DNA from 2 places in the Agrobacterium sp. 22-226-1 genome. Region 1 is predicted to be linked to the other one. Evidence: riboswitches for the same ligand, from Rfam matches in the RefSeq annotation. Region 1 holds a riboswitch; the other holds the start of a gene.
What was found. Region 1 has a riboswitch for cobalamin ahead of ACQZ5K_RS05420 (ABC transporter substrate-binding protein). Riboswitches for the same ligand answer to the same signal wherever they lie in the genome.
Positions count from the first base shown of each region.

Region 2: it holds a riboswitch for cobalamin, as region 1 does, so the genes downstream of both, bluB (5,6-dimethylbenzimidazole synthase) here and ACQZ5K_RS05420 (ABC transporter substrate-binding protein) in region 1, are expected to answer to the same signal.

Region 1 is NZ_JBNWCP010000002.1:543,433-558,455, reverse strand. Features, by position in the region: gene ACQZ5K_RS05465 (tartrate dehydrogenase) at 1-226, opposite strand, end outside; gene ACQZ5K_RS05460 (aldehyde dehydrogenase family protein) at 240-1,703, opposite strand; gene ACQZ5K_RS05455 (hydantoinase B/oxoprolinase family protein) at 1,845-3,812, opposite strand; gene ACQZ5K_RS05450 (hydantoinase/oxoprolinase family protein) at 3,816-5,858, opposite strand; gene ACQZ5K_RS05445 (GNAT family N-acetyltransferase) at 5,987-6,442, opposite strand; gene ACQZ5K_RS05440 (cupin domain-containing protein) at 6,439-6,795, opposite strand; gene ACQZ5K_RS05435 (2-hydroxyacid dehydrogenase) at 6,822-7,745, opposite strand; gene argE (acetylornithine deacetylase) at 7,769-8,893, opposite strand; gene ACQZ5K_RS05425 (GNAT family N-acetyltransferase) at 9,097-9,972, shown strand; cobalamin riboswitch at 10,012-10,246, shown strand; gene ACQZ5K_RS05420 (ABC transporter substrate-binding protein) at 10,405-11,436, shown strand; gene ACQZ5K_RS05415 (FecCD family ABC transporter permease) at 11,433-12,461, shown strand; gene ACQZ5K_RS05410 (ABC transporter ATP-binding protein) at 12,458-13,258, shown strand; gene ACQZ5K_RS05405 (pseudoazurin) at 13,255-13,734, shown strand; gene ACQZ5K_RS05400 (class I SAM-dependent methyltransferase) at 13,852-14,682, opposite strand; gene ACQZ5K_RS05395 (ABC transporter substrate-binding protein) at 14,796-15,023, shown strand, end outside.
Region 2 is NZ_JBNWCP010000003.1:383,334-398,356, reverse strand. Features, by position in the region: gene tig (trigger factor) at 1-936, shown strand, start outside; gene ACQZ5K_RS07680 (peptidase S41) at 1,072-2,247, shown strand; gene ACQZ5K_RS07675 (hypothetical protein) at 2,633-3,292, shown strand; gene sthA (Si-specific NAD(P)(+) transhydrogenase) at 3,492-4,895, opposite strand; gene ACQZ5K_RS07665 (DUF1003 domain-containing protein) at 5,653-6,186, opposite strand; gene ACQZ5K_RS07660 (LTA synthase family protein) at 6,304-8,244, opposite strand; gene ACQZ5K_RS07655 (NAD+ synthase) at 8,468-10,147, shown strand; gene ACQZ5K_RS07650 (IS110 family RNA-guided transposase) at 10,257-11,186, opposite strand; gene ACQZ5K_RS07645 (glyoxalase superfamily protein) at 11,531-11,908, opposite strand; gene ACQZ5K_RS07640 (TolB family protein) at 12,101-12,931, shown strand; cobalamin riboswitch at 12,996-13,178, shown strand; gene bluB (5,6-dimethylbenzimidazole synthase) at 13,256-13,972, shown strand; gene ACQZ5K_RS07630 (DUF2865 domain-containing protein) at 14,167-15,023, opposite strand, start outside.

The DNA.
Region 1 (15,023 bases):
CGACTGCACCGAGGAGAATGGCGTCGAAGCCGCGCAGTGTTTCGATGCCGTCCTTGGGCATCATCGCGCCGGTTTCCTTGTAGAAGGCGCAGGACCAGGGGAATTCCGTTCCTTCAAGCGCAAAACCGGAGCTTTCAGCAGCGGCGTTGAGCACCTGCCATGCGGCGTTCGTCACGCTTTTGCCGATGCCGTCTCCGGGAATGAGTGCGATGCGATGCGTTTTCAAGACATTACCCCTGTTACAGTCCGATAAGGACGCTTTTGCTCTTGCGGTTGGCGAGATAGGCCTCGCGTCCGAGATCCTTGCCGATGCCGGAGCGTTTGTAACCGCCGGTCGGCAATATGTGGTCGCGCGAGCGGCCATAACGGTTGACCCAGATCGTGCCCGCCTGAATGGCGCGGGACAGGCGCATGACGCGCGAGACGTCACGGCTGAAAAGACCCGCCGCCAGACCGTAGGTCGGATGCTCGGAAAGCGCCAGAGCCTCTTCTTCCGTGCGGAAGGTCTGCAGCGTCAGCACCGGCCCGAAGATTTCCTCGGTGACGGCAGGAGAGGTCTGGTCGACATTGGCGATCAGCGTCGGCTGATAGAAATAGCCGGGGCCATCCATCACTGCACCGCCGGTCAGGCATTCACCGCCATGGGCGACCGCCGCCTGCACGATGCCGTCGATGCGCTTGCGCTGCACCTCGGAGATGATCGGCGAATATTGCGTCGTCTCGTCCCAGGTCGGACCGGGCTTCACCGCCTTCATGCGGGCGATGATGGCGGTGGAAAGGGCATCCGCCGCACTTTCTTCGACGATGATGCGCGAGCCGGCCACACAGGCCTGCCCGGCATTGGAGAGGATATTGCCGGCGATGGCCGCTGCCGCCTTCTCGATATCTGCATCGGCGAAGACGAGTTGCGGGCTCTTGCCGCCGAGTTCCAGCGTCATGGGCTTGATGCCGGTGCGGGCGATATTTGCCATGATGGCCGAACCCGCGGCCGTGGAGCCGGTGAAGCTGACCTTGGAGATATCGGGGTGTCCGGTGATGGCATTGCCGGTCACGGGCCCGTCGCCCAGCACGATGTTGATGAGACCTGCCGGCAATCCGGCCTTTATCGCCAGCTGCGCCATGAAGATGCTGGAGAAGGGCGTCATTTCAGAAGGTTTCAGCACCACGGCATTGCCTGCGGCGAGCGCCGGGCCGAGCTTCCAGCCGGCCATGGAGACGGGGAAATTCCACGGCGTGATGGCGCCGACGACGCCATAGGGTTCGGTCATGATCATGCCGAGGCTTGCATCGTCTGTCGGCACCAGATCGCCGCCTTCCTTGTCCGCGAATTCGGCAAAGAAACGGATTTGTTCGGCCGTGACGGCGATATCGCCGGCGATTAGTTGGCCCACCGGTCGCGTCGAGGAGAGCGCCTCGATTTTCGCCAGCGTCTCGGCTTCCTGTTCGATCAGGTCGGCCCAGCGCTGCAAGACCTTTGTGCGCTCGCGCGGGCGCACGCCGCCCCAGTTGCTGCTCTTCAACGCGGCCTTGGCAGTCTGCACAGCCTCATCGACCAGCGCCGCATCCGCCTTGGGACAACCGGCATATTCGATGCCGTCCGAAGGGCGGCGCATGTCGATGCCGTTTGCCGCCGGAACCAGCCGGTCGCCGATGAAGTGGCCGATCGGCAGGGATAAGCTGTCTGGATCGAAGCTGAGCGTCATGTGGAATCCTCTTTGGATATGCCCCAACGCTAATCCCTGATGGCAAGCAGCATCGACCGACTGCGGCGCGGGCGGTGAATGAAAATCCTGTTTTGCCACCGGCAGACAGCGCAATCTTCGGCGGCCGGTATATGCCGCAGGTCAAACGCCGTAGCGGGCGCTTATCCGGTCGAAAATCCCGGCCATCCGCTCGCTAAGGGGGCGGGGATCATCGCCCTCGTTTTCCACCGCTTCAAACACCCGGTGTTTCAGGAAAAAGCGCCATCCCACGGGCGATTTTTGCAGGAATTGCGTCAGAAGATCATAACGTTCCCGGGTCCAGACCGCCTCGAAGGCGAGCCGTTCTGGTCCGTAGCTGATGATATCGTCCGTCTTCCGGCGCGGCGCGGCGCGCAGGGCAGCCGTCGCCTCTTCGTCGATATCATCACCGTTGAGCGCCACCCCATAGTGCCTTGCAGCATTTTCTGCCGAGACCGCACCACGCCGTACATCGCGCAGCACGGCCTGCGGCGGGCGGGTGAAGGGGTCGCCGTAACCGCCGGCTCCCGGTCCTATGACACGAATGACATCGCCCGGGCCGCAATGGACGATATCGGTATTGCCGAGCGAGATTTCGCCCTCGGTATCGGGATTGCGGAGGAAGCGGGAAATCAGCCCCGGGCCTGCGCCGTTGACACCCCAGCTCGCCATCACCGAACGGTTGCGGTTGCGGGCCGTGACCACAGTTTCCGGCGAGGATATTTCAAACTCCATGACAGCGGAAAGCCCGCCGCGAAAACGGCCCGCCCCGCCAGTGTCGCGTTGCAGCCCATAACGGCGGAAGAGGATCGGTACTTCCGCTTCGCTGATTTCAATCGGCGTGTTGCGCAGAAAACCGGTGGCGCCGCCCGCGCCGTCGCTGCCGTCGCAGAAGGGCGTGCCGCCGCCGCCGCCGCCAACCGGGCCGATGGAGGCCATGACCGGGCGGCCGTTCCTGTCGCTGGTCTTGATGTTCATGATGGCGTTTCCGCCGGGTGAGGCGGCGGGGATAAGCTCCGGCAGGGCCTTTGCAAAAGCGCCGATGGTGACGATCTGGGTCATGGCGCAGGTCAGCGAACGCATGCCGACGGCGGCCGGGCGCTGGCAATTGACGATCGTGCCTTCCGGCAGCACGGCCCGCGCCGGGCGCAGGGTGCCGGCATTCAGGAGCAGGCTGTTATCGAGCGTATAAAGCACATAGGTCAGGCCCACCATGACGAGCGAATGCCGCTCTTGGCCGCCGGTCGGCATGTTCAGCGACGAGCCGAGCTGTGGGTCGCTGCCGGTATAATCGAGGATGGCTTCGCCGCCGCGGATTTTCAGCGTCAGCGCCACGCGGCATGGCCGGCCGCCAACGGAATCCTCATCAGCATAATCGGCAAAGAAATAGTCGCCATCGGGCACCCGGGTGAGGATTTGCCGGGTCTGCTCTTCCGCATAGTCGAAAATCTGGCGCACACCGTCCAGAAAATCGTCGAAGCCGAAACGGGCGACGATCTCCTGCATCTTGCGTTCGCCGATATTGACGGAGGCGATCTGGGCGTGGAGGTCGCCGATATTCTGTTCCGGCATGCGGACATTGGCCTTCATCATGTCGATGATGAAGGGATCGAGCCTGCCTTTGCGAACGAGCTTGACCGGCGGGATGCGCAGGCCTTCCTGCTCGATTTCGGAAAGCGAGCGAGACAGCGAGGCGGGAACCGCGCCGCCGACATCGGTATTGTGGATGTGCCCGACCACGAAACAGGCGATTTTGCCCTCATGGAAGACCGGTTTCCAGATGTGGATGTCCGGAGAGTGAGTGGCGACGAAACCGCTATAGGGATCGTTGGTGATGCAGATATCGCCTTCGTCATACTCATCGAACATGGAAAGCAGCGGCGCGTAGTCGATGCCGCTATACCAGGGCGCGCCGAATTGCCGGGGATTGGCGAAGGCCAGCCCTTCGCGCGTCACCACCTGACAGGAAAAATCCTCGGTTTCCTTGACGAAGGCGGAATGGGCGGTGCGCATCAGCGTAAAGGCCATGGCATCGGCGGCGGCCGAGCAGAAATTGGCGAGCACCTTGAGATTGCGGCGATCGATGGTCATGGGTCAAAACTCCCGCTTGGTAATGACGAGATTGCCGAAACGGTCCACATGGACCGTAAAGCCGGGCGGCACGACGGTGGTGGTATCGTCCTGAAGAACGATGGCGGGGCCGTCGAAATCGTGACCGCTCGCCAGATCGTCACGGTGATAGATCGCCATGTCGTGTTCCATGCCGCCAAACCAGCCTTTCGTGTGAAAGCGCGGCTTTGCGGGGCCCGTGGCCACGCCTGTCTGGCGAAGCGGCGGCTTCGGTGTTTTCCCGGAGACGACGAGCCTGAGATTGACCATCTGCACGGCCGCCCGCTCATCGGAATGACCGTAGAGGCGGGCATGTTCTTCGTGAAATGCCCTGTTGATCGCGCCGGCGTCGCCGCTGCCCAGCCATTCCGGCTGGAGTGTGGTTTCGATTTCGTAGGATTGGCCGCGATAGCGCATGTCGGCGGAAAGCCGCATCTCGCAATCGCCGTTAAAACCCTGTTCCTTCAGCCAGTTGCGGCCGGTTTCCTGCATTTCGGCGAGAAGGGGGGCGAGATCGGAGGCCTCCCTGTCGTTCACATCGCAATAGGTGGTGCGGATGAAATCGTTCTTCAGATCGGCAATCAGGCCGCCGAGCGCGGAAACGACGCCCGGGGTGGGCGGCACCACCACACCCTTCATGTCCAGTTCGCGGGCGAGGAAGCAGGCGAGCATCGCGCCGGCGCCGCCGAAAGCGAAGAGGTGAAATTCGCGCGGGTCGATGGCGAAACGGGAGGTCAGGGCGTTCACCTCCGCATACATGCCGGAGACGGCGATATCGACGATGTTGCCGGCGAGCGCCTCGACGGAAAGGCCGAGCTTTTCGGCAAGGGGCGAGAGCGCGGCGCGCGATGCGGCGTGATCGACGGTCACCGCGCCATAACCAAGCGGCATATGGCCGATGAGATTGGCGGCTGCCATGGCATCCGTGATCGTCGGGCGGTCGCCGCCGCGTCCGTAACAGGCTGGCCCCGGCGTCGAACCGGCACTTTCCGGCCCCACCTGCAACAGGCCGAGGCTATCCACCCATGCGACCGAGCCGCCGCCCTGGCCAACAGAGCTGACGGAAACGGAAGGGACATGAATCTGGAAATCGCCGATCAGCTCGCCGACCCCATATTGGGCCTCGCCATCAAGGATAACGGCCACATCGGCGCTGGTGCCGCCGATGTCGAGGCTCATCACCCGGTCAAAGCCGCTGGCCTTCGCCAGATAACCCGCGCCGATGACGCCGGAAGCGGTGCCCGACAGGATCATCTGCACACATTCCCGCCGCGCCTGACCGATGCCCATGACGCCGCCATTGGTCTTGGTGATGAGCAGCGGGCAGGCAATGCCTTGCCTGCGCAGCACCGTTTCGAAACGGTCGAGGTAATGTGCGACGCGCGGCTGGACATAACCGCTGATGACGGCGGTGACGGTGCGCTCATATTCGCGGATGATCGGCCATGTCTCGGCAGAGGAGACCACCGGCAATTGCGGCGCGATGCGTTCGATCATCGCCTTCACGGCAAGTTCGTTTTCGGGATTGCGGTAGGAATGCAGGAAGGCGAGCACGATACCGTCGCAACCGGCTGCAAGGGCGCCGGCGACGGCCTGCGCCACATTCTCTTCGTTCGGGGCGAGCTTTACCTCGCCGGTCGCCAGCATGCGCTCGGCTATGCCGAAAACCCGTTCGCGCGGGATGAGCGGCTCCGGCCGCACGGAATAGAGATTGTGGATCTGCGGAATTTTCAGGCGTGCAACGCCCAGCACGTCCTCGAAGTTTTCGGTGGTGAACAGCGCGACGTTCTGGCCGTTGCGCTGGATGACGGTGTTGACGCCGACGGTGGTGCCATGGGTGAAATAGGAAACGTCCTTCGCTTCGATGCCGTCGCGCTTTTTCAGCGTGTCCAGCGCGAGAAGGATTTCTTCTCCGGGCGCATCGGGGCGGGAAAACACCTTCAGGGTGGAAAGCGAGCCGGTCCCATCGTCGAACACGGCAAAATCCGTGAACGACCCGCCAACATCGACGCCAATGCGATATCCCATCTCTTCCGTCTCCTTTTCCAGTGCGGACGATGCTGTCATCGGGACCGGAAAAGGGCCAAGCATTTATGGGGTAAGGGTCATAGCCCCAGGTTATGAGGATGGCCGGGGTGGCGCTTGGGGAGCGTTATTCAACCTTCGCCGGGTTTCGGCACCGTCATGTAATATTCGGGATGAGGTGCTGCGCGATAACCGGCCTTTTCGTAAACGCCATGGGCGTCGCGGGTCGCCAGCATCCAGCTCGATACCGTCGAAAGCTCCGGGTGTTTGCGTATCTCGGTGGCGATCCAGGACGCAAGGCCGCGACCGCGATGATCCTCCACCGTGAAGACATCGCGCAGATAGCCGAAAACGGCATAATCCGTCACCAGACGGGCGAAGGCGGCCATGGAGCCGTCGGGGGCGTAGACGCCGACCGGCAGCGAATGCGAAAGCGCTCGCTTCAGCCGGTCGGCGGTCATTCCTTGCGCCCAGTAGGAATCGCGGGCGAGAAAACCATGGACCAGATCGAAATCCACCCGTGCCGGATCGGTGCTCAGCACATAGCCGTCGCGGGTGATTTCGAAAATGGCCGGTTCCCAGTTCATCCGTTCACCGTAACATAGATCTTGCGGACGGTTTCAATGGTTTTCCACACGCCGACGAAGCCCGGCTTCATGACGAAACTGTCGCCTGCCGTATAACGCAGCGGTGCGCCGCCTTCCGGCGTGATTTCGATGACGCCTTCGAGAATATGGCAGAATTCGAAGGTTTCTCCCTTGATCGAACGGCTTTCGCCCGGCGTCGCTTCCCATATGCCGGTGTGGACGGTGCCGTTGCGGGCTTCGTCCAGCGGCCAGGTCTTGAAGGACGGATCGCCGGAGATGAGGCGTTCCGGCAGGGCCTTGGAGGCTTTCGGTTCGAAGGCGGGGTGCGTGTCGATGGTCTTGAGAAGCGGCATGGGTGTCCTTTCCTGGAACGGGATGATCAATATCCGCGATTGCGATCGACGAGGCCGAGCGGCTCGAGGCCGGACTGGTATCGTTTGATGTTCTCGACAACGGTGCGTGCTGCCGAATGCGGCTGGGTGACGCTGGCGATGTGCGGCGTCAGGAGAATTTTCGGATGCGTCCAGAAGGGATGGTCTTCCGGAAGCGGTTCCGGATCGGTGACGTCAATCACCGCGCCCGAAAGCCTGCCGCTGCCCAGCGCGTCGATGAGGGCGTCATGGTCGAGCTGTTTGCCACGCCCGGCATGGACGAGGCCAGCGCCTTCTGGAAGCAGCGCCAGACGTTCGCCATTCAGAAGTCCCGTCGTTTCGTCGGTCAGCGGCAGCAGGCAAACGAGAATATCGCTGGTCGAAAGCGTCGTGGATAATCCGGCTTCGCCATGATGGCAGGTCACACCATCGATCTCGCGCGGTGAACGGCTCCAGCCGGAAAGCGGAAAACCGAAGGGTTTCAGCCGTTCCAGCGCCGCAACGCCCAGCATGCCGAGGCCGAGAACGCCCACCCGGCACTCTTCCGCCTGACGCTGCGGCAGGGCCTTCCAGAGTTGCTGGCGCTGCTGCTTCAAATAGACCGGCAGGTTGCGGTGCAGCGAAAGCACGCCGAGGCTCACATATTCCTGCATCATGCGGATGATGCCTTCATCCACCATGCGCACGACTTTTACATGCCCAGGGACGGTGTCGATGTGGAACTGATCGACGCCCGCACCGATGGAAAACAGGATTTCGAGATTGCGGTAGCGGCCGATATCATCAGGCACGGTCCAGGTAATGAGGTACCGAACCGCATCCGGATCGACGCTTTCGGCATCCATCGAAAAAGGTAGTTCCGGCAGCTCGCGGGCCAAGGCCTGCCGGAAAATCTCGCCGCGCTTCGCGTCGGAATTGAAGAAGAAAGTCATCTGAAATCCGTGGTTCCGAAGGTTTAAACCGTGCAGCGGTTCGCCAGTGTTTCCAGCATTGACTGGCAGGCCGAAAGTTCGCCGGCCGTTATGAATTCGTCCGGCTTGTGGGCGCGGCCGATATCGCCCGGGCCGCAGATGATGGCGTCGATGCCGGCCGCCTGAAAAAGCCCGGCCTCCGTGCCATAGCTGACGGCGGCGATGCAGGGCGCGCCGGTCAACTCTTCCAGAAGCTTCACGAGGGGTGCATCGGCGGCAAGGGACAGCGCCGGATAATCGCTCATCGGCGTCCATTCTATGTCGATGCCCTCGGCGGCGAGCGCTTCGACACGGTCGCGCACCGGCTGGAGCAGGGCGACCGGCGATACACCAGCAATCGCCCGCGCCTCCAGTTCGATGGCACAGAGATTGGGGATGATATTGATCGCCTGTCCGCCTTTCACCCTGCCGATCTGCAGGGAAGAATAGGGCGGCTCGAATGTCGCTTCGAAAGGCCCCTGGGTGAGAGCCTGTGCTGTCTCGACCGCCTTTGCCATGATGCCGGTCATCAGATGAATGGCGTTCACGCCCTGATCTGGCCGCGAGGAATGGCCGGAGCGGCCGCGAATGGTGATGCGTGCGGCGGCCTTGCCCTTGTGGGCGCGCACGGCGCGCAGATTGCTCGGTTCGCCGATGATCGCGCCCGCCGGTTTTGCGCATAGTTCCGGCAATCGGGCAATGAGATGCGGAACGCCGCGGCAGCCCGCCTCCTCGTCATAGGAAAAGGCGATATGAACGGGCCGCTTCAGCGCCATGCGTGAAAATGCCGGTGCTGCGGCGAGAACCGCGGCCAGAAACCCTTTCATGTCGGTGGTTCCGCGTCCGTAGAGACGCTCGCCTTCGGTTCTCAGCGTAAAGGGATCGGAGGACCATTCCGGCTCACCGGCAGGCACCACATCCATATGGCCGGACAGGATGTATCCGCTGGCATCGGTCGGGCCGAAGCTGGCAAAGAGATTGGCGCGGTCGCCCTCCGGGCCGGCAAGCAGCGATACTTTCGCGCCGTGGCTTTCCAGATAATCGGCGATCCATCCGGCGATGTCGCCATTGGCGGTTCCGACCACCGACGGGAAGCCGACAAGACGCTCCAGAATGTCGATTGCGTTCATGGCTGTCTCCGTCGCTTCAACGCCGAAAAGCTTAGAGCGGCCTGCGGCGTTTATCTGCTGAAATACGGGTGATTTCAGTAGATTGTTGTGTCCTTCCAGCGCTTTCGGAAAATTCCTGCTGACGAGGCTGGTTATCTTCGGATGTCGTGAGCTGGGCTGCCGGGATCAAGGTTCCGCGCCGGAGGGAATGAGAGCCGTTTGTCATGGAGCTGCTCAAAGTCGATAGTTTCGAGTTGCGGACAGTGGATATCGCCGATGTGGAGGCCGATCATCTGCATGCTTTGTCCATGGCTGTCGGATGGCGATATCACGCGAACGAATGGCGTTTCCTGCGGCAGTGCGGCGTCGGCCTTGCCGCGCTTGACGAAATCGATCGCGTTGTCGCAACGGCAATGCTGTTTCCCTATGATGAGGCTTTCGCGACGGTTGGCATGGTCATCGTTTCCCCCCGTTTGCAGGGGCAGGGCGTTGCACCATGGCTGGTGGGCCAACTCATTGCGGGTTACCCTGACGCCCTGCGGTTGAACGCCACGGAAGCCTCGCGACGGCTTTTCGCACGGCTGGGTTTTGCCGGAGATACGGAAAAAGTACATCTCCTACGCGGCAAGGCGCGCTGCCCTGCCGAGATGCCGACGCTTGGAAGAAAACAGAGAATCGAGCCGCTGTCCGAGGATCATTTGTCCGCCGTGGCGGATCTGGATCGGGCTGCTTTCGGTGTTTCGCGCCGGGGCGTCCTGCAACGCCTTCTCCGGGAAAATGCGGGTTACGGCCTGTTCGAGGCCGATCGTCTTGCCGCCTTTGCATTGCGGCGTGCAGCGGGCCGGGGCCATATTGTCGGCCCGGTCGTCGCCGGTGACGAGGCGGATGCGATTGCGTTGGTGAGGCGACATTTTTCCGATCTCGACGATCAGCTTGTCCGTCTCGATGCCGTGCGGGATAGCGGTCTTCTGACCGAGTTCCTGGCGCAATCCGGGCTGGTGGTGATCGAAACGCTCACCACCATGTCGAAAGGCGCGCCGCAACCGGCAGGCTCCGGTTCCGCAAAGATTTTCGCCCTGGCAGGCCCGTCTTTGTGCTGAGGTGCGGCACTATCACAATTGACGCCCCGCCTCTTGCCCCTTATGTGAGAAAGCGACGGTTCCTGCAGCCGAAAGGCGAAGGGATTAATAGGGAACATGGTGCGGGCGATCTTTTTCGCCCAATGCCGTGGCTGCCCCCGCAACTGTAAGCGGATTGTCGTTCATCCCAGTGACGCTTCAAGGCGTCATGCCACTGTATTCTCCGGAATGCGGGAAGGCAGATGAGTGACGCAAATCCGTGAGCCAGGAGACCTGCCGTCGAAATATAAACCATCGTTACGGGCGGGGAAGCCCGGAGGAGGAGATTGTAATGTTATTTCATAACATTTCGTTTGCGTCCTATTGCCGTTCTCCGTACAAGACGTCCCGCTGTTGCTGCGCGTTCTGACGCCTGCTGCTCTGGAATAAGATTTACTTTCGACTGGAGAACACATGTTTCATTCTAGACGCCTGCCGGTCCATGCCGGCTTTCTGGCCGCTGCGCTTGCAGTTTTGCCTGTCGCCGGCGCCAATGCTGCCGAAACCACCTATCCCCTGACGATCAACAGCTGCGGTCAGGAGATCACCTTCAAGCAGGCGCCCGCCCGCACCGTGTCCGTCGGCCAGAGCACGACAGAGGTTCTTTATCTTCTTGGCCTCGCCGACAAAGTGGTTGGCACGGCACTGTGGATCGGTCCGGTTCTGAAGGGCTACGAGGAGGCCAATGCCAGGGTCGAGCGGCTGGCTGACAATGATCCGAGCTTCGAGGCGGTCATCGGCAAGAAGCCGGACCTCGTGACGACGCAGTTCCAGTGGCAGATCGGCCCGGAAGGCGTTGTCGGAACACCGGCGCAGTTCGCCGAGCTTGGCGTTCCCGTTTATACCTCGCCCGCCGATTGCATGGGCAAGGACAATTCCGGCGGCGGCGACGGCGTGCGCAACACCGTCTTCACCATGGATCTGATCTACCAGGAAATCCGCGATCTTGCCAAAATCTTCAACGTGCAGGATCGCGGTGAAGAGGTCGTTGCCGACCTGAAGAAGCGTGAGGAAGCCGCCCGCGCCAAGATCGCCTCCGCCAACGGCAAGCTTTCGGCTGTCTTCTGGTTCTCCAGCGCCGAGCTGGATATCGATCCCTATGTGGCCGGCCGCAATGGCGCTCCCGGCTACATCATGTCCGCGCTGGGCTTAAAGAACGTCATTGAAAGCGATGAAGAATGGCCGACGGTCGGCTGGGAAACCATCGCCAAGGCAAATCCGTCAATCATCGTCGCCGGCAAGATGGATCGCCGCCGTTTCCCGGCTGACGATGTGGCCGTTAAATTGAAGTTCCTCGCCACCGATCCCGTGGCCAGTATCATGCCCGCCGTCAAGGAAGGACATGTGTTCGAGATGGACGCGCAGGCGATGAACCCGACCATTCGCACCATTGAAGGCATCGAAACGCTGGCCGAGGCGATTTCGGCTGCCGGCCTCGCCAAGTGAACGGCCTTTCCATCCATCTTGGCAGGGCAGGGCTGGCTTTTGCCGCGCTCGCCCTGCTGCTCGTCGCGCTGATGGCCGGGGCGGCCATCGGCGAGACCGCCATTCCTTTCGACGTCGTGGCGAAAACAATCGCCAACCGCGTCTTCCATGCGGCCTATCCGCTGGAACCGCTGGATGAGGGCATTGTCTGGAGTTACCGTCTCAGCCGCGCCGTCGTCGCCGCCTGTTGCGGCGCTTCTTTGGCGCTCGCCGGGGCGGTGCTGCAATCGCTTTTGCGCAATCCGCTTGCCGATCCTTATATTCTCGGCATTTCCGCCGGCGCCTCCACCGGTGCCGTCGCTGTCGCGCTGCTTGGCTTCGGAGCGGGGTTCCTGACGATGCCGGCCGGGGCGCTTATTGGTGCTTTCGTCGCGTTTTCGCTGGTCAGTCTTCTGGCGGTGCGGGCGGGACACGGCAACAGCGCCATCATTCTGGCGGGGGTGGCCGGGTCGCAGCTGTTCAACGCCATGACCTCTTTCATCGTCACCAAATCCGCCAATGCGGAACAGGCGCGCGGCATCATGTTCTGGCTGCTGGGCAACCTCTCGGGGGTGCGCTGGCCGGATGTCTGGCTGGCGCTTCCGGTCAGCCTTGCTGGACTTGCGGTGTGTCTCTGGTATGCCCGGGCGCTCGATGCCTTCGCCTTTGGCGGTCAGGCGGCTGCCTCGCTCGGCATTCCGGTGCGCTGGGTCTATGCCGTGCTGATCTCCGTTTCGGCGATCATGACGGCTGCGATGGTGTCTCTGGTCGGCTCCATCGGCTTCGTGGGCCTCGTCATTCCGCATGCCGCGCGTATCTTCGTCGGGGTTCGCCATGGCATATTGCTGCCGGTAACGGCGCTGACCGGCGCGGTTTTCATGATCGTCGCGGATATTCTCTCGCGCATTGTCATTCCCGGGCAGGTGCTGCCCATCGGCGTCATCACCGCGCTCGTCGGCGCGCCCGCCTTTGCCTTCATCCTCGGGCAGAAGAGGGGGCGTTCATGAAATTATCCGCCCACGACCTGCATTTCCACGCCGGCAATATCGACATTGTGCGCGGCGTCTCGCTCGATGTCGGTTCCGGTGAGTTTCTCGGCGTCATCGGACCGAACGGTTCCGGCAAAAGCACGCTGCTTTCCATGCTGGCAGGCATTCGCAAACCACGGCGGGGGCACGTTACGCTCGGGGATGAGCCGCTTGCCTCATTGGGACGGCGAGACCTTGCCCGCCGGCTCGCTTTCGTGGAGCAGCAGGCCGAAACCACCGAACGCATCACCGCACGACAGGCGGTGGAGCTTGGGCGCACACCCTATCTCGGGCCGCTTTCCGCCTGGTCGCAGCAGGACGACGCCATTGTTGATGCAGCACTTGCCAATGTCGACATGGCCGACAAGGCGGAGCGCAACTGGCACCATCTTTCCGGCGGCGAACGCCAGCGCCTGCATATCGCCCGCGCATTGACCCAGGAGCCGCATATCCTGCTTCTGGACGAACCGACCAATCACCTCGACATAGGTCACCAGATCGGCCTGCTCGATCTGGTGCGCCGGCAGGGCCTGACCGTTGTGGCGGCGCTGCACGATCTCAATCACGCCGCCATGTTCTGCGATCGCGTCGCCATCATGCATCGGGGCGAGATGATCGCGGTCGGTCCGCCGCGGGAGGTTCTGACGCCGGCGAGAATAGCCGCTGTCTTCGGGGTGGAATGCGTCGTCACCACGGATGAGGGCGGCTTTTCCCATATTCGTTTTCTGCCGGCCCATGGGCGGGCCGAGCATCCAAGGAAAGTACTGGCACGATGATGACATTGACGACGCTCGCAAACGCCGCTGCAAGGACCAGCATGTTTTGGGCCGCTGCCGTCATTGCCGTGGCGTTCACGGGCTTTCCGCTTCAGGCTTCAGCCGAGACCTTCGAGGTGAAAATGCTGAACCGGGGCGAAAAGGGCCCGATGGTATTCGAGCCCGATTTTCTCGAAATAGCGCCCGGCGACCGCGTGCGCTTCGTGCCTACCCACAAGAGCCACAATGCCGCGACCATCGATGGCATGATCCCGGAAGGTGCCGAAGGTTTCAAAAGCCGGATCAATGACGAATTCGAGACCGGCTTTGAAAAGCCGGGCTTTTACGGCATCAAATGCTCGCCGCATTACGGCATGGGCATGGTCATGCTGATCAAGGTCGGAGAGGCCACCCTGCCGCAGAGCTACCGGACGGTGGACGTGCCCGGCCGGGCAAAGCCAAGGTTCGAGGACCTCTTCGAGCAGGCGGAAAAATGAAGCTGCACCGAGCTCTCATCCGTCATGCCGGACTTGATCCGGCATCCAGCCGCGGCGCGTCTGCGCCGTGGGAAGAGTCTTTTGCGATCAAGGACTTGATCGCACTGGACCCCGGATCTAGTCCGGGGTTACGGAGTAGTTCCCCGGCTTCACCGCACACACGGCATAACGATGCTGCAGCCCGCGCAGAATGCCTTTCAGCAGGCTGAAGTTTTTCGCCTGGGCACGGTGAATGGCCTGAAGCTCCTGATCGATTGCGACAGGTTCGAAGCCGGTCGCACGCAACAGCGCCGCGACATCGCCAGCCCTTGCGCCCTTCGAAAAATAAACGCGGGAAAGAATGCTGTTGAAGGTGTTTTCCGGGTCCGCCGGCTTGTGCGGCTGGTCCGGTTTGACGAGGCCGATGCTTTCGAGACCGGCCGCCAGTTTCTTCACCAGTTTTTCGCGCCAGCCGGTATTCACGAAATCGCCGTCGACGATCAGAAGCCGTCCGCCCGGTTTCAGCACGCGGAACCATTCGGCAAAGCTTGCCTGCGGGTCCACCAGCGTCCAGACCAGATGACGGGTGATGATGACATCGGCGCTTTCATCCGGCTCCATCGTGTTTTCGGCATCGCCGACGAAAAAGCGGATGCTGCGGCCACGGCTTTTCGCTTTTTCACGGGCAAGCGCCAGCATGGTTTCCGACCAGTCCATGCCGGTGACCTGAAAACCGAGATCGTCCATCAGGTGCGAGATGACACCGGTGCCGCTGGCAAGATCGAGCGCCCTGCGGCCTTCTCCGCGGCCGAGATGTTTCAGGATAAGCGCGTGCCAGGCCTCGCGCTCGTCTTCGGAAAAAATTTCATGTCCGGGGGAAAGGTCGAAAGTCGCGGCGCGGCCGGACCAGTAGGATTTGATTTCGTCTCTTAGACTGTCGTTTTTGCCATATTGGATTGTGTCGATCATCGGTCTTCAACTCATGTACCGGTCAGTTAAGAATGGCTCTAAAACATAAATGTTGACTAGTACAGTCAGAAAATAATACAGCCGCGCCAGTCAACACTGGAGAGCAATATCCGATGCGCATCTCAGCCAAATCTGCGGCACTTGCCCTTGGCCTTCTCGTATCCGCCGCATGGCCGGCATTCGCCGAAAAGGTCACCGTCAAGGATGTGACGGGCCGCGATGTCGAAGTGAATGTGCCGGTATCGCACGTCATCCTCGGTGAAGGCCGCCAGATTTATTTCCTGGCTGCACTCGACAAGGAAAACCCTTTCCAGCACGTGGTTGGTTGGCGCGACGATCTG
Region 2 (15,023 bases), on a different contig from region 1:
GGCGTTGCCTTCGACGGCGGCGCTGCCGAAGATGCCGAACTGGTTCTCGGTTCGGGCCGCTTCATCCCCGGCTTCGAAGACCAGCTGGTCGGCGTCAAGGCTGGCGATGAAAAGACCATCACCGTGACCTTCCCGGCCGATTACCCGGCTGCGAACCTCGCTGGCAAGGACGCCAACTTCGACATCACCGTCAAGGAAGTCGCTGCTGCCGCTGCTGTTGAAATCAACGACGAACTGGCCACCAAGCTCGGTCTCGAATCGGCTGAAAAACTGAAGGAAATCGTCAAGGGTCAGATCGAAAGCCAGTACGGCAACATCACCCGCCAGAAGGTCAAGCGTCAGATCCTCGACCAGCTGGACGAGATGTACAAGTTCGACACGCCGGCCGGTCTCGTCGACGCCGAGTTCGACAACATCTGGCGCCAGATCAACGCCGATCTCGCCCAGTCGGGCAAGACCTTCGCTGACGAAGACACGACCGAAGAGGAAGCCCGCGAAGAATATCGCAAGCTGGCTGAACGCCGCGTCCGTCTCGGCCTCGTTCTCTCCGAAATCGGCGAAAAGGCCGGCGTTGAAGTGACCGAAGAAGAAATGCAGCGCGCGCTGTTCCAGCAGCTGCAGCAGTTCCCGGGCCAGCAGAAGGAAATCCTCGATTTCTTCCGCAACACCCCCGGCGCTTCCGCTTCGCTGCGCGCTCCGATCTTCGAAGAAAAGGTCATCGACAAGCTGCTCTCCGAAATCTCGGTAACGGACAAGACCGTTTCCAAGGAAGAGCTTCTGGCTGACGACGGCGAAGAAGCAACGGAAACCAAGAAGAAGGCCCCAGCCAAGAAAAAGGCTGCCGCCAAGGCTGACGACGCCGCTGAAGGTGAAGAAGCCGCTCCGAAGAAGAAGGCTCCGGCCAAGAAGAAGGCCGCCGAAGGCGACGCTGAATAATCTTGCCTGGCGCAAGCTGATTGAATGGAAGGGCCGTGGCGAAAGCTGCGGCCTTTTTTGTGTTTTGGGGACGGGGAGGATGTCTGGTTTCGGCCCGATCTGGACATCGACGAGCAACTATGCGCACCGTAAATCATGGCCCTGACGCAAGACCTCGAGAAAATTCTGGAAACTGTCCTGCCAACCGATCCCAGCTTTCGGTGGATCGAACAGGCGACGATAGACAGCTGCATTTATGACACTCGACGATACGCTTTGGAGGGCTCTAAAGAGGCCTTTCTGTTTTCCGTGATGCGCCTGCTCGCACTTCCCGACAACGGACACACACGGCTGATCCCGAACGATTCCATCGCGGTGCTCCCGCTGAGGTTTGTGAGCGTCGGGACGGTGGTGCGATTAACTGACACGGCACTGGAAACAACTGCGCCAAGAGGAGAGCTGATAGCAGTCAACGGCACACCTTTGGGCCAAATTGAAGCCGCCGCAGAGAAATTTCTGGCGGGAACGCGCCAGAGGAAACGGGTCATCGGACCGATTCTTCTGGCATGGCCGTATGCATTGGCCCACCTCGGTTTTTCTTCAAAAGAGAATACGACTGAATATCGTGTGAAAGACGAGAATGGGCGGATAACCGATTTGAAAGTGGAGAACGGGCATACGGTTCCTGCATCGATGCTCTACCCGAGAAACGAGCATGGCAAGGCTGATCCGGCCTGGAAGCCCGAGAGATTTGTGGAGATTAAGGACTGGCAGGGGCTTGGGCTTTCAATATCATTGCCAAGTTTCTTCGATCCAGGCGAAACTGCGTTGCCGGAAGCCATCTCTGGTGCAGCGGAGCATGTAAGCACCTGCTCGAACAAAAAACTCTTGATTGACGTTCGCGGAAACACCGGTGGCGACTTCCTTCAAACGATGCCCTTGATCGACGCCATCTCTGAGAACGCTAGCAGGCAGGTTGCTGTGCTTATCGACAAATTCACGTTTTCCGCAGCGATAGTGTTTGTAGCCATCCTCAAACATCGTTTGGGACGTAGGCTCAAACTCATCGGGGAAGAAATGGGCGACGGGTTGAGGTTCTTTGCCGAGGGAGGGTTGCTCGATTTGCCGATCAGCGGAGCGGTCGTTCGATACGCATCGGCCTTTCACGACTGGGAGAACGGAACCAGCAACGAAACCACACCGGCTGAAATCGCGCAGCAAATGGTCCCGGCAGGAAAACTGAATTTGGATTGGGAATGGGCCGTAAGGTCTACTGCTGAGAATGCCCAAGGCGCGTTCTATCAACAAGTTCTAAAGAGTCTGAACGAGTAGACGAACGGTGGCTCTGCCCACACTGCTGACGGTCGACCCTCGGAAATGCTGCGCCAGTATGAAATGGCCGCCTTCGCTTTCGGCGCCGAGGCAATCAGGCGACGCACACTTCATCCGTCCGGTTCTGGCGCAAAGAGGCCATGAGGGGTAGCGCTCATTCCATCTTTGTCGCACCGCACATAATTTTGCTGCATGTGCGCTTGTTCATCTCCCGTTCATCTGGCACAATGGCTACCATGATTTCCCGGTTGCCTCGTGTGGCCGTTCAGGGGAATGCGGGCCAGCCTTATGGGGTGGCCGTCACGCCGACAATCTCGTTGGACTCGACTTTTACCGTGCTTTCCGGGTAGCGCCGGCACGCCCTTAAATGATTTGGGGACAAGATATGCCGTTCCGAACATCGATTTTCTTTTTTCACCTGTCGCTCGTTGCTGGCCTCTGCGGCGGAACGACGGTGCATGCCGATGAGGCCGGGTTGATCTGGAAGCCGGTGAAGAATTCCGACCGTTCCTATACGGCGCGCATCGGCGCGAAACTGCCGGTCGATACGCCCATTCGCGCGGGGCTGGAAATGGGCATGAATGCCTCGAAGACAGGGCAGGTGGTGGATACGCCGGTGCGCCTGTGGGGTAATGTCACGCTGCTGGCCGAACAGTTGCCCGGCGTTTCCCTGGCCCGTGATGTCGGCGTCATCTTCAACGCGCTGACGGGATCGAGCAGCGTTTCCGTGACCTCGCAGCAGAAGCGCATCGTCACGCCGGAGCTGGATATCGAGGCGAACCGCAATTTCACCGTGCGTTATGACGGCACGGCGCAGCAATGGAACGGGGTGGATGTGTCGCAGTCGCTGCGCCTTTCCCGCTCCGAGACCGGCACGGCCTTTGTGCTGACGGGGGCGAGCCGTAACAGTTTCAACGAGTTCAGCAGCGGCGTGGCGGTGGAGCAGAAACTGGGCGATCACCTGACTGTGCGGGGGACGCTCGATCAGGGCTATGCGGATCATTTCCGGCCGGGGGTGAGTGCGCGGTATAGTATTCGGTGGTGAGGGTATGCGTGACCTGTCGTCTAAGCAATGCGTACGATCGGCATTCTCGCTCGATACGCGGCGTCATCCTTGGGCTTGTCCCAAGGATCTAATCACGTCTCATAAATCGAGACGTTGCAGATGCTCGGAACAGGCCCGAGCATGACGGCAGGAGAAGTTTTCGAACATTGCAGATTATCTCCTTACCCGCGACAAAGCCTCAATCCTTCTTGATCTCACCCATGCGGTTCCACGCATCGAGCCCCGCAATCTTGTAGGCTTCGGCAAGGGTCGGATAGTTGAACGTATTCTCGACGAAATATTCCACAGTGCCTTTCAGGTTCAGCACCGCCTGGCCGATATGTACCAGTTCGGTCGCACCTTCGCCGACGATATGGACGCCAAGCAGGCGGCGGGTTTTGAGCGAGAAGATCATCTTCAAGAGGCCGCTGTCGAGACCCATGATGTGGCCGCGGGACGTCTCGCGGAAATGGGCGATGCCGCATTCATAGGGAATGCCGCGTTCGATGACTTCTTCTTCCGTCAGGCCGCAGGTGGAGATTTCCGGCACGGCATAGATGCCATAGGGGAAGAATTGCGGCGGTTCGCCTGCCGGTGCGCCGACGGCGTGGCGGGCGGCGATGCGGCCCTGTTCCATGGAGGTGGAGGCAAGGCTCGGGAAACCGATGATGTCGCCGGCGGCATAGATGTTCGGCACCGAGGTCTGGAAGGTTTCGGGATCGACCTTCAGGCGGCCACGGCTGTCGGCCTCCAGCCCGCAGGCCGAAAGATTGAGCGTATCGGTGGCGCCGACGCGGCCAGCGGCAAACAGCACCGTCTCGGCCTTCAGCACGCGGCCATTGCCGAGTGAGACGAGGCATTTGCCGCTTTCGTCGCGCTCCACCTTTTCCGCCTTCTGGCCGAAGATCAGCTTCATGTTGCGGTCGCGCAGCTGATAGGTGAAGTCCTCGACGATTTCCTTGTCGATGAATTCCAGCATGGTTTCGCGCGGCTCCACCACCGTCACCTGCGTATCGAGCGCGCTGAAAATGGTGGCATATTCGATGCCGATGACGCCGGCGCCGACCACGACCATGGAGCGCGGCAGTTCCTTGATCTCGAGAATCTCGTCCGAATCGAGCACCGCTTCGCCATCGAAGGGGATATGCGGCGGCCGGTAGGGGCGGGTGCCGATGGTCAGCAGGATGGAGGTGGCGGTAACGGTCATGATTTCACCATCGCTTTTCACCACCTTCATGGTGTTGGCGTCGATGAAGCTCGCCGTGCCGCGAATGTGCTGCACGCGGTTGCGGGCGAACTGGTGTTCCAGCACTTCCACTTCGTGATCCAGCGTGATGAGCAGGCGGCGGCGCAGGTCTTCCGCATCGATCTCCTGCTTGACGCGATAGGCGCGGCCGTAAAAACCGCGCTCGCGCCAGCCGGTGAGATTGAGCGCCGTCTCGCGCAGGGTTTTCGATGGAATGGTGCCGGTGTGCACGGAAACGCCGCCGACGCGGCTGCCCTTCTCGATGACCAGAACCCTCTTTTCGAGCTTGGCGGCCTGAATGGCGGCCCGTCTTCCCGCCGGACCGCTGCCGACAACAATCAGATCGAACTGGTGCATGAAAAACCCCGGAACAGAATGCATTGCGATGACCGGATGTCGCATCCGGTATGGCGTCGCCGCGAAATGGTCGTGATGCCATTTTGACGATGGGGAGTGATTCCCCTTCAGCCTTGCCCGCAAGAGTGCAATGCAACAAACGCCTGCGTCAATCTGTAGCGTAAGAATCTGACGGATTCGTAACTGGGGGTGAGGTTTCAGGAGGTTGTGCGATTCATGGAGGGCGGAGGTGCGTGGAGCTTACCCCCCTCTGCCCTGCCGGGCATCTCCCCCTCAAGGGGGAGATCGGCAGGAGGTGCTACCACTACTCCATTCGCAAATGTTGAGATGGGCGAGACCCAACCACGAGGCGATCTCCCCCCTTGAGGGGGAGATGCCCGGCAGGGCAGAGGGGGGGTAAGCCACACGCACCTCGGTCGACTTTTCCAAAAAAAACGCCCAAAAACCCAACAGCTTCATCCCGCCCGGCGTTGCCGGTCGGGGATACTCAGCGTCCGTCCGGCGATTGCCCGGCTGCGCTTCGGTTGAGGTTGGTGTGGGTCGGATGCGTTGCGCAGCCGGGTCTTTCGCCATGCCGTATTTCGCAAGCGGCGGTGCACCGCCTTTTGCGAAATGGTCCTTTCCACGAACGTTGCCAGCGTTCCACCACCAGGACCGTCCCTCGGTTTCCGCCACGTCTGGCGTCCACCCGGCGGGACTGCGTTCAATCTAACAGCGCGTCGCGGGGTGGGGAAAAGCGGGGATGAATTTTCCGGCGTCAGTCTTCCTTGCGGGTGACATGGCGGTGAAGGGCTGCAAGGTCCTGCCGGAGCGCGGCCAGTTCGGCCAGCACCTTCACATCGATCTTTTCATGCAGGGAAAGAACCTCAAGCTCGGCCTTCAGGTTCACCTCGTAGTCCTTGGCGGCCTCGAAACGGTCGCGCGCGGCCTGGCGGTTCTGCGACATCATGATGATCGGCGCCTGAATGGCCGCCAGCATGGAAAGCAGCAGGTTGAGGAAGATGAAGGGGTAGGGATCGAAGGCGCCGGTCGTCAGGATGATGGTGTTGATGATAGCCCAGAAGATCAGGAAAAAGCAGAAACCGAGGATGAAACCCCAGGAGCCGCCGACCCTGGCGATATTATCGGCCAACCTGTCGCCGAGACTGGCGCCAGCGGAAAATTCCGCATTGGTGTCGCTCGAAACCAGCTTCTTCTGGTGCGACAGTTCCAGAATGCGCCGCTCCACTTCGCCGATTTCGCGAGAGGAACGCTTGAAATGCGAAACGATATAGTCGGAGATATCTGACACGGTGTGTCTCCGGTTCTGATGGGGCGATGCGGATGTTATCTCGAGATAAACCCGCATGGCGGTGGAATTCAAACGATTTCCACCGCCATGCGGTTCAGGCGTCCCCGCCGAAAAACATCAGACCGATGGCGTGCCCTCGTGCAGCCAGTTGAAACCGGGGAAGAAGCGCTCGCGGCCATATTGCTGGCCGAACATCATGTCGAATTGCAGCAGGCGGTAATCGCGCACCACGTCGGGAACGGCATTGGGCGCGATCGACCAGTCGGGCAGGGCCTTGCCGTCGGTCGTCACCAGCATATGCCGGTCGATGACGGAAAAGGCCTGCTGCACTTCGCCCAGCGTGCCGGTGTAGAATGGATCGGAGAAGCCCGCCGTTTTCAGCACGTGAAAGGGCAAAAGCGCCGGGCTGATTGTGCCGATATTCTTGCGCACGCCCTTCTTTGAGGACCAGACGACGAGCGGCGTCTCGTGTTCCTTCTTCATCACCTCCAGCGGCGCGCGGCGGCTGGCCACCATGCCCGGCATGTAGCCGCTTTCCACGAAGGTCTGGCCGAGCGGCGGCAGATGGTCGCCGAAAAGGACGACGATGGTTTCACGGTCGCGCTTCTTCGCCCAGCGCATCAGTTTCAGCAGCGCTTCGTCAGCTTCCGCCACCCCTTGGGAATAGGTGGCCAGCGCCTGCGAGGCCGAGGCGGAAAGATCGCCTTCGATGCCGATGGTGTTTTCGGCGTAACGGGTCGCCTCGTAGGGACCGTGTCCCTGAAGGGTGACGGCGAAGAGGAAGAGCGGGTTCTGCGCCTTTTCGGCCGTCGCCATGATCTCGTCCATCAGCGCATCGTCGGAGGCGAAGTTGCCGCGTTTTTCCATGGCTGGCAGCGTCTCTTCGGAACGAAATTCCTCGAAGCCGAAATTCGCGTAGACCTGCTTGCGGTTCCAGAACCATTCCTGGAACGGGTGCATGGCGATGGCGGAATAACCTTCGCCACGGAAGAAGCTGGCGAGCGAGGGCACCGGGCGACGGATATATTGCTGATAGGGAATGCTGCCATAGGGCAGGAAGGCGTTGGAAAAGCCGGTCAGCGCCTCGAATTCCACATTCGCCGTCATGCCGCCGAATTCCGGGGAAAATACATTGCCGGATTGTTTGGCGCGGATCGTCGGCATGGGATCGGCGGAGAGCTTCACATTTTTCAGCCGCGTCGGATCCCACAGCGATTCGCTCATCAGCATGATGACATCGGGGTAATCGTCCTTGTTGGCGGCGAAGGCGGCGGGCTCGGAGGTCAGGTCGGCAATGGTGTTTTCGCCGTAACCCTGCGGCGCCGAGACATTGGCCATCGGAATATTGAAGGCGAAGGCCATCAGGAAGCCGTTATGGCGGTAATTTTCCTGCTGGTCCCACATCATGGGAATGATGTTGAGGCGATCGCGCACCCAGGAATAATGTGAATAGTCCATAAGCGAGGCAAGGCCGGCAAGAAGCGGCAGCGCCAGCGCGAGACCAGCGGCGCGTTCGCGCCAGCTCAAGCCCGGTGAATGGCGGCGCGCCAGCAGCCAGAGGCCCGTAAGTGCTGCAATCGTGGCGCAGATGCCGAGGGCGACGAGGGCTGCCGTCATCGGCTGGGCCTTCAGCATGGTCGGCAGAAGCTCGAGGATCTGCCGGCCGAACAGCAGGTCCGAAGGATAAAGCGGATCGGAAAGATAGGTCTGTTTCTGCGCCGAAATCAGCCCCGTCAGCGCGCAGAGCGGCGCAAGCGCGATCAGCGACAGGTAACGCCTGCCAAGAAGGGCATCCAGCGCCACGAGAAGGGCGAGCACGGCGGCAATGGTGGTCATGCCGGGGCGGGCGGAGGAGGTGAGGAAAGCGCCGACATCCGTGAGCGAGCCGCGGGCGATCCACTCCAGCGCCACGACCAGCACGACGGACGCGACCGTCAGATTGGCAAGCGGATAGGCGATGCCCGAAAGCTTGGAAAGGCTCCTTGTCCATGCAGGCGAAAAGACGAAACCAGCCTTTTCGGAAGCCGTTGTTTTTGGCGCCGAATCTCTCAAACCCATACTCCGGTATTGCAGGCGGCACGGCCGATCCGGGGGAGGTGAATCGGGTGTCGCAAAAGTGTCATGTAACTGTCACATAAGCGCGATGAACGCGACATGAACTTTGAAGAGTCTGGCCGGTGCGGCGATAACCTTAGCGTGAACGCGCGCCTGCCATGCGTAACGGGCGTCGCCATGCAATTGCCGCGTTGCGGAGCGGCCACGGGCGCGGTATTGAAAAGCTATGAGCGACAGACACGATATCCAGAACCATCTCCGGATTGCCGTCGGGCAGTTCAATCCCACCGTTGGCGACGTGGCGGGCAATCTCGCCAAGGCGCGCGAGGCAAGGGCCGATGCGGCGACGCAGGGCGCCGATCTTCTGCTTCTGACCGAGCTGTTCATATCCGGCTATCCGCCGGAAGATCTGGTGCTGAAGCCGGCTTTCCTGAAAGCATGCCTGAAGGCCGTGGAAGAGCTGGCGGCGGAAACTGCCGATGGCGGGCCGGGCATCGTCATCGGTTTTCCGCGGCAGGGTGAGACGGGCCGGCATAATTCTGTGGCGCTTCTGGATGGCGGCAAGATCATCGCGCTGCGCGACAAGATCGACCTGCCGAATTACGGCGAATTCGACGAGAAGCGTGTTTTCGCCGAGGGCTCAATTTCCGGTCCCTATAATTTCCGTGGGGTCAGGATCGGTATTCCGATCTGTGAGGAAATCTGGAACGATATGGGTGTCTGCGAGACGCTGGCCGAAAGCGGGGCGGAAATCCTGCTGGTGCCGAACGGTTCGCCCTATTATCGCGGCAAGCTGGATGTGCGCCATCAGGTGGCGCTGCGGCAGGTTATCGAAAGCGGCCTGCCGCTCGTTTTCGCCAACCAGCTGGGCGGGCAGGACGAGCTGGTGTTCGACGGCGCGAGCTTCGGCTTCAATGCCGATAAGACGCTTGCCTTCCAGATGAGCCAGTTCGAGGCAACACTTGCCGTCACCGACTGGAAACGCACGGCAGACGGCTGGCATTGCGACAGCGGACCTTTCTCGAAGATTCCCGAAGGCGAGGAGGCGGACTATCGCGCCTGCATGCTGGGCTTCCGCGATTACGTCAACAAGAACGGCTTCAAGAGCGTGGTTCTCGGCCTTTCCGGCGGTATCGATTCGGCCATCTGTGCCGCCCTTGCCGTCGACGCGCTGGGCGAGGAGCGGGTGCGCTGCATCATGCTGCCTTACCGTTATACCTCGGAAGAATCGCTGAAGGATGCGGCCGATTGCGCGAAAGCGCTGGGCTGCCGTTACGACATCGTGCCGATTTCAGAGCCGGTGGAGGGTTTCCTCTCGGCGCTTTCCGATCTCTTCGAGGGCACGGAAGAGGGCATTACCGAGGAAAACCTGCAGAGCCGCACGCGCGGCACCATCTTGATGGCCGTCTCGAACAAGTTTGGCTCGATGGTGGTGACGACGGGCAACAAGTCGGAAATGTCAGTGGGTTATGCCACGCTCTACGGCGATATGAATGGCGGTTTCAACCCCATCAAGGACCTCTACAAGATGCAGGTCTATGCCATTTCCAGCTGGCGCAACGCCCATGTGCCGCCGGGCGCGCTCGGCCCTTCCGGCGAGGTGATCCCGGCCAATATCATCTCCAAGGCGCCCTCGGCCGAATTGCGCCCCAACCAGACCGACCAGGATTCGCTGCCGCCCTATCCGGTGCTGGACGATATTCTGGAATGCCTCGTCGAGAAGGAAATGTCGGTTGAGGAAATTCTGGCTCGCGGCCATGATGTGGCGACGGTGCACCGGGTGGAGCATCTGCTTTATCTCGCCGAATACAAGCGCCGGCAATCGGCGCCGGGCGTGAAGATCACCAAGAAGAACTTTGGGCGTGACCGGCGTTATCCGATCACCAACCGGTTCCGGGATCGGTGATTGAAGGAAGACGCTGATAGCGGATGTTTTGCCCGGCGTTGCCGCTCGTTTCTTCTCCCCGCCGGGGAGAAGGTGGCCCGAAGGGTCGGATGAGCGACTGTCTTTGATGTCAAGCGTTTTGCCATGGTTTGTTGTCTCTGATGATGGCGTTAAGCATTGTCAGAAGCTTTCGCATGGTTGCGACGGTAGCGAGGATTTTCGGCTTTCCGGCTTCCACGAGACGATCGCGAAAGGCCTTGAGGACTGGATTGTACCGTGCGGCCACCAGCGCTGCCATGAACAACACCGCCCGGACCTTGCCCCTTCCGCCACCGATGAAGCTTTTGCCCTTCCATTTGCCCGATTGCCGGGTCCAGGGAGCAAGGCCCGCCAGCGAGGCGATTTGACGCCGGTCGAGACTGCCCAGTTCCGGCATTTCGGCAAGCAATGTGCGTGCCGTTGCAGGCCCCACACCAGGCACGGAGGTCAGCAGCGCCTCGCGCACACGCCACAGGGGGGATTTGCGGATGTGATCGTCCATTTCCGCATCGATGCTGTCCACCTCCCGGCGCAGGGCGGCAAGCAGGCGCTGAATGCTTTTGCGGGTCGATTTCTCCAGCGCCATGCGTAACCGGTTCTCTTCGGCCACAATCATCTGCACGATCTGCCGCCTGCGGTCGACAAGCGCCGACAAAAGCTGGGTTTGCTGATCACGCAAAGGCCGGATCTGTGGCTTGGTGGCAGACACGAAAGCGGCAATCACCGCCGCATCGACCGCGTCGGTCTTGGCCCGGCGACCGATGGCATTGGCATAGGCACGCACCTGCGCCGGATTGACCACAATCACCGAAAATCCGGCAGACGAAAGCCGTGCCACGGCCAGCGTCTCGAAGCCGCCTGTAGCTTCCAGTGCGACGATATCGGCATGCACCTCTTTGAGACGCTGTACCAGATCGTCGATCCCGGCATGGCTGTTCTCGACGACGAACGCCGTGCCCGATGCTGCGAACGCCACATCCAGACGGGCCTTCGAAACGTCAATACCAACGATAATATCCATCTTATCCCATCCTTGCCTAAGCGGGCTTCGCACACGCAAGCGGCCCCGGCGACTGTTCGGGTTCGATGAAAAAGCGGATGGAGACCCTGGCTCATCCACGGGATCAATGTCCCCAGGGGGGATCGGTCTTCCATCCGCCACCGCACAAGCGACAATAGCACAGTGCGATGAAGGCAAGTTACAAGGGGGCAACGCTGCCATAACTCACTGCCCTTGCCCCCTCATCCCGCTGCCGCGGACTTCTCCCCGGCGGGGAGAAGAAACAAGTGGCATGCGCTCGGTCCACAACAAGCCTTCGTGTTTAAGCAAGCGGCGCGGAGAAAACCCCGCGCCGTTCGCTCATCTCAAATAACCTGCCCCACATCGATGCGGTTGCCATCCGGGTCTTCAAACACAAAGGCGCGCAGGCCGTAATCCTTGTCCTGCAGGCCCTTGATGATGCGCAAGCCCTGACTCTTGCAGAGCGCATGCAGCGCATCCACATCGCTCACCATCATATGCGCCACGTTGAAGGGTGCTGCCTTGTGGCTGGGCTGCAATGTCAGATGCAGTTCGGCGTTGCCCTGTTTGAGGATCATGAAGCCGACGGGGGTGCCGTTTTCGAAGGTCTTTTCGAAGCCCAGCACGCCAACGTAAAAATCGTGGGCCTTTTCGATGTTTTTGACAGGAAGCATTGCGGCGATCCGGCCGAAGCGGATGCCGTGATCGGCGATGGTATTCATCGCGGAACCTCGGATCTGGGAGAAACGGCAAGGGTCACGGACGGTGCCGGAGCGCTGGCGTTTTTTCCGGTTTGAATTTGCAGGACGGTGCCTGCCGCCCTAGGATCATAATCGAGGCGATGGCGGATGCAAACGGAATGTCTGTATTGCCGGGTGCTTTGAGCGAGAACACGGACACGCCCGGGAGGCAGAATGCGCAGCTCCATCGAAATCTTCAACATCCGCACCCGGCAGATGCGGGTGGTGTGGCAGACGCCCGATCTCTTCGAAGCGCCGAACTGGTCGCCGGATGGAAAATATCTGCTGCTGAACAGCGAAGGGCTGCTTTACCGCCTGTCTCTTGCCGGTGATATCGCGCCGGAGACGGTCGATACCGGCTTTGCCACGCTCTGCAACAACGATCACGGTATTTCGCCGGATGGATCGCTTTACGCCATTTCCGACAAGGTGGAATTTGGCAAGAGCGCCATCTACCTCATGCCCTCGGTGGGCGGCGCGCCACGGCTGATGACGAAAAATCTTCCCTCTTACTGGCATGGCTGGTCGCCGGATGGGAAGGGCTTTGCCTATTGCGGCATTCGCGATCAGGTCTTCGATATCTATTCGATGGATATAACAAGCGGCGTCGAGACGCGGCTGACCCACGGCGAGGGCCGCAATGACGGGCCGGATTATTCGTCAGACGGTGAGTGGATCTATTTCAATTCCAGCCGCACCGGGCGAATGCAGATCTGGCGCGTGCGGGTGGATGGCTCCGCCGTCGAGCGCATCACCGACAGCCCTTATGGCGACTGGTTTCCGCACCCGTCTCCCAAGGGAGGCAAGGTGGTGTTCGTTTCCTATGACGGAGACGTTTTCGACCATCCGCGCGATCTTGATGTGCGGGTGCGGCTGATGGACATGGATGGCGGCAATGCCGAGACGCTGTTCGAACTTTTCGGCGGGCAGGGAACGATGAACTCGCCCAACTGGTCACCGGATGGGGATGAGTTCGCTTATGTGAGGTATTTCCCGGTGGAATGATGGGGGTGAGGCGGGCCACATTGCCGCACCGCCGGCAGGATGCTTGCATTCGCAAACTTTTTTGCCCATAGCTTGCCTGTTAGGTGCCTGCCCATGCGGCGGGAGAATCGGGAATCCGGTGAAAGACCGGAACGTGCCCAGCGCTGTGAGGCGGACGTTCTTTTTTTAAAGCCACTGGAGCAATCCGGGAAGGCGAAAAGGGCGGATGAAGCCAAGTCAGAAGACCGGCCTGACGAAATAGACCGAACCGCGCGGACGGCGGCAGGTTGTTGTCGAGGCGGGGTGCGCATTTGCGCCCGGCCTTCGCATTGTTGGGGATAAACGATGCCAGCCGATTCGTCCGTGAGCAATCCGCCCGGCGCCATTTCGTTCGATCATGCGCTCTCGCCCGCCCGCCCGTTTTCCTGTGAGGAACGCGAGGCGATTTACCGTGCCATCGAGACCCGTCGCGACGTGCGCGACCAGTTTCTGCCGGACCCGCTGCCGGACGATCTGGTGGAGCGTCTTTTGAAGGCGGCCCATTCCGCGCCCTCGGTCGGTTTCATGCAGCCGTGGAATTTCACCCTCGTCACCGATGGCGCGATCCGTCAGGCGGCCTTCGTGGCCTTCAGCCGCGCCAATGAGGAGGCGGCGGCGATGTTTACGGGCGAGCAGCAGGCGCTTTATCGCAGTCTCAAGCTTGAAGGCATCCGCAAGGCGCCGCTCAGCATCTGCGTCACCTGCGATCCGACGCGTGGCGGCAAGGTGGTGCTGGGCCGCACCCATAATCCGCGCACGGATGTCTATTCCACAGTCTGCGCCATCCAGAATCTCTGGCTTGCGGCGCGCGCCGAAGGCATCGGCGTCGGCTGGGTGAGCATTTTCCACGACAGCGACATTCGCACCATTCTCGATATTCCCGACCATATCGAAATCGTTGCCTGGCTTTGCCTCGGGCGTGTCGATGCGCTCTATAACGAGCCGGAACTGGCGGTGAAGGGCTGGCGGCAGCGCGTGCCGCTGGAGGAACTGGTGTTTCGTAACCGTTGGGGCGGGGTGTAGAAGCGGAGACCTGTGAATAAGGCGGGACGTTGCCGCATATTTCTTCTCCCCGCCGGGGAGAAGGTGGCCCGAAGGGTCGGATGAGGGGGCAAGCTCTCCGAATATCGCTAACGCAGCCCCCTCATCCCGCTGCCGCGGACTTCTCCCACTCGGGGAGAAGAAACAAGCGGCGCCCGCTCGCTCCGCGATGTATGTCACTGCTGCGGCTGTATACCCTTCAGAGCCGGGTTCTTCAGGTCGATCCGGCCTGTCTGGTCGGGCAGGAATTTCGGACCTATGACGCGGACGCGGCTGTCGTTCGGGTCATAGTCGCGTTCGGGAACGGGCTGTTCCGGCGGCTTGGCGGCCTGTTGCTGTTCGGCGGGTTTCTCAGTCTTGTCACCTTGCGGTGATGGAATGGTGGTGATGCCGGAATAGGGTTTTTCGGGCTGCGGCCGGGCGGCCTCTTCCTGCTTTTGCATTTCCTTGTGATAGGCGGCCATGTTGCAGGCGCAGCCCGGCGCTTTTGCCGTGGCGTTCCTGTAGGCGAAGGCGGTTGGCAGGTCCCTGTAGGGTTTGCCTGTTTCCGCCGAAACCATATCGGCGGTTTCCTGATCCGTCATGGAGTGGAAATAAAGCTCCGTCTCGGTGCCCGGACACATTTTCTCGCACTGCTCCGCCTGGGCGCGGAAATCGAGCGGCGAGGCATTGGACGCGATGGGGAAAAACGAGCCGTCGCAGGTGCGCACGCAGAGTGTGCGAAGCCCGCCCTCGGCGGCGGCGTTGGGGTAGGGCGAAAGCCCCGCCTGTCCCGGCTCGTCGCCGTTCTGCCGAAAGGCGTCGGGATAACGCGTCACATCCGGAGGCGGCGGCAATTGCGTTTCCGTCTGCGGCAGGGTGTTGCAGCCATTGGCATCGAGGGCGGCGAGAATGCGCTGACGCCTGATGTCGCCGTCGTCGTTACGCGCGGCCGCCATGGCGTCGTCGCGGTCACGGATGATGGCGTCGCGCTCGCTTTCCGCTTCCGCCAGCGCATCGCCGATCTCGGCGCAGATACCGGCATTGGGATTGC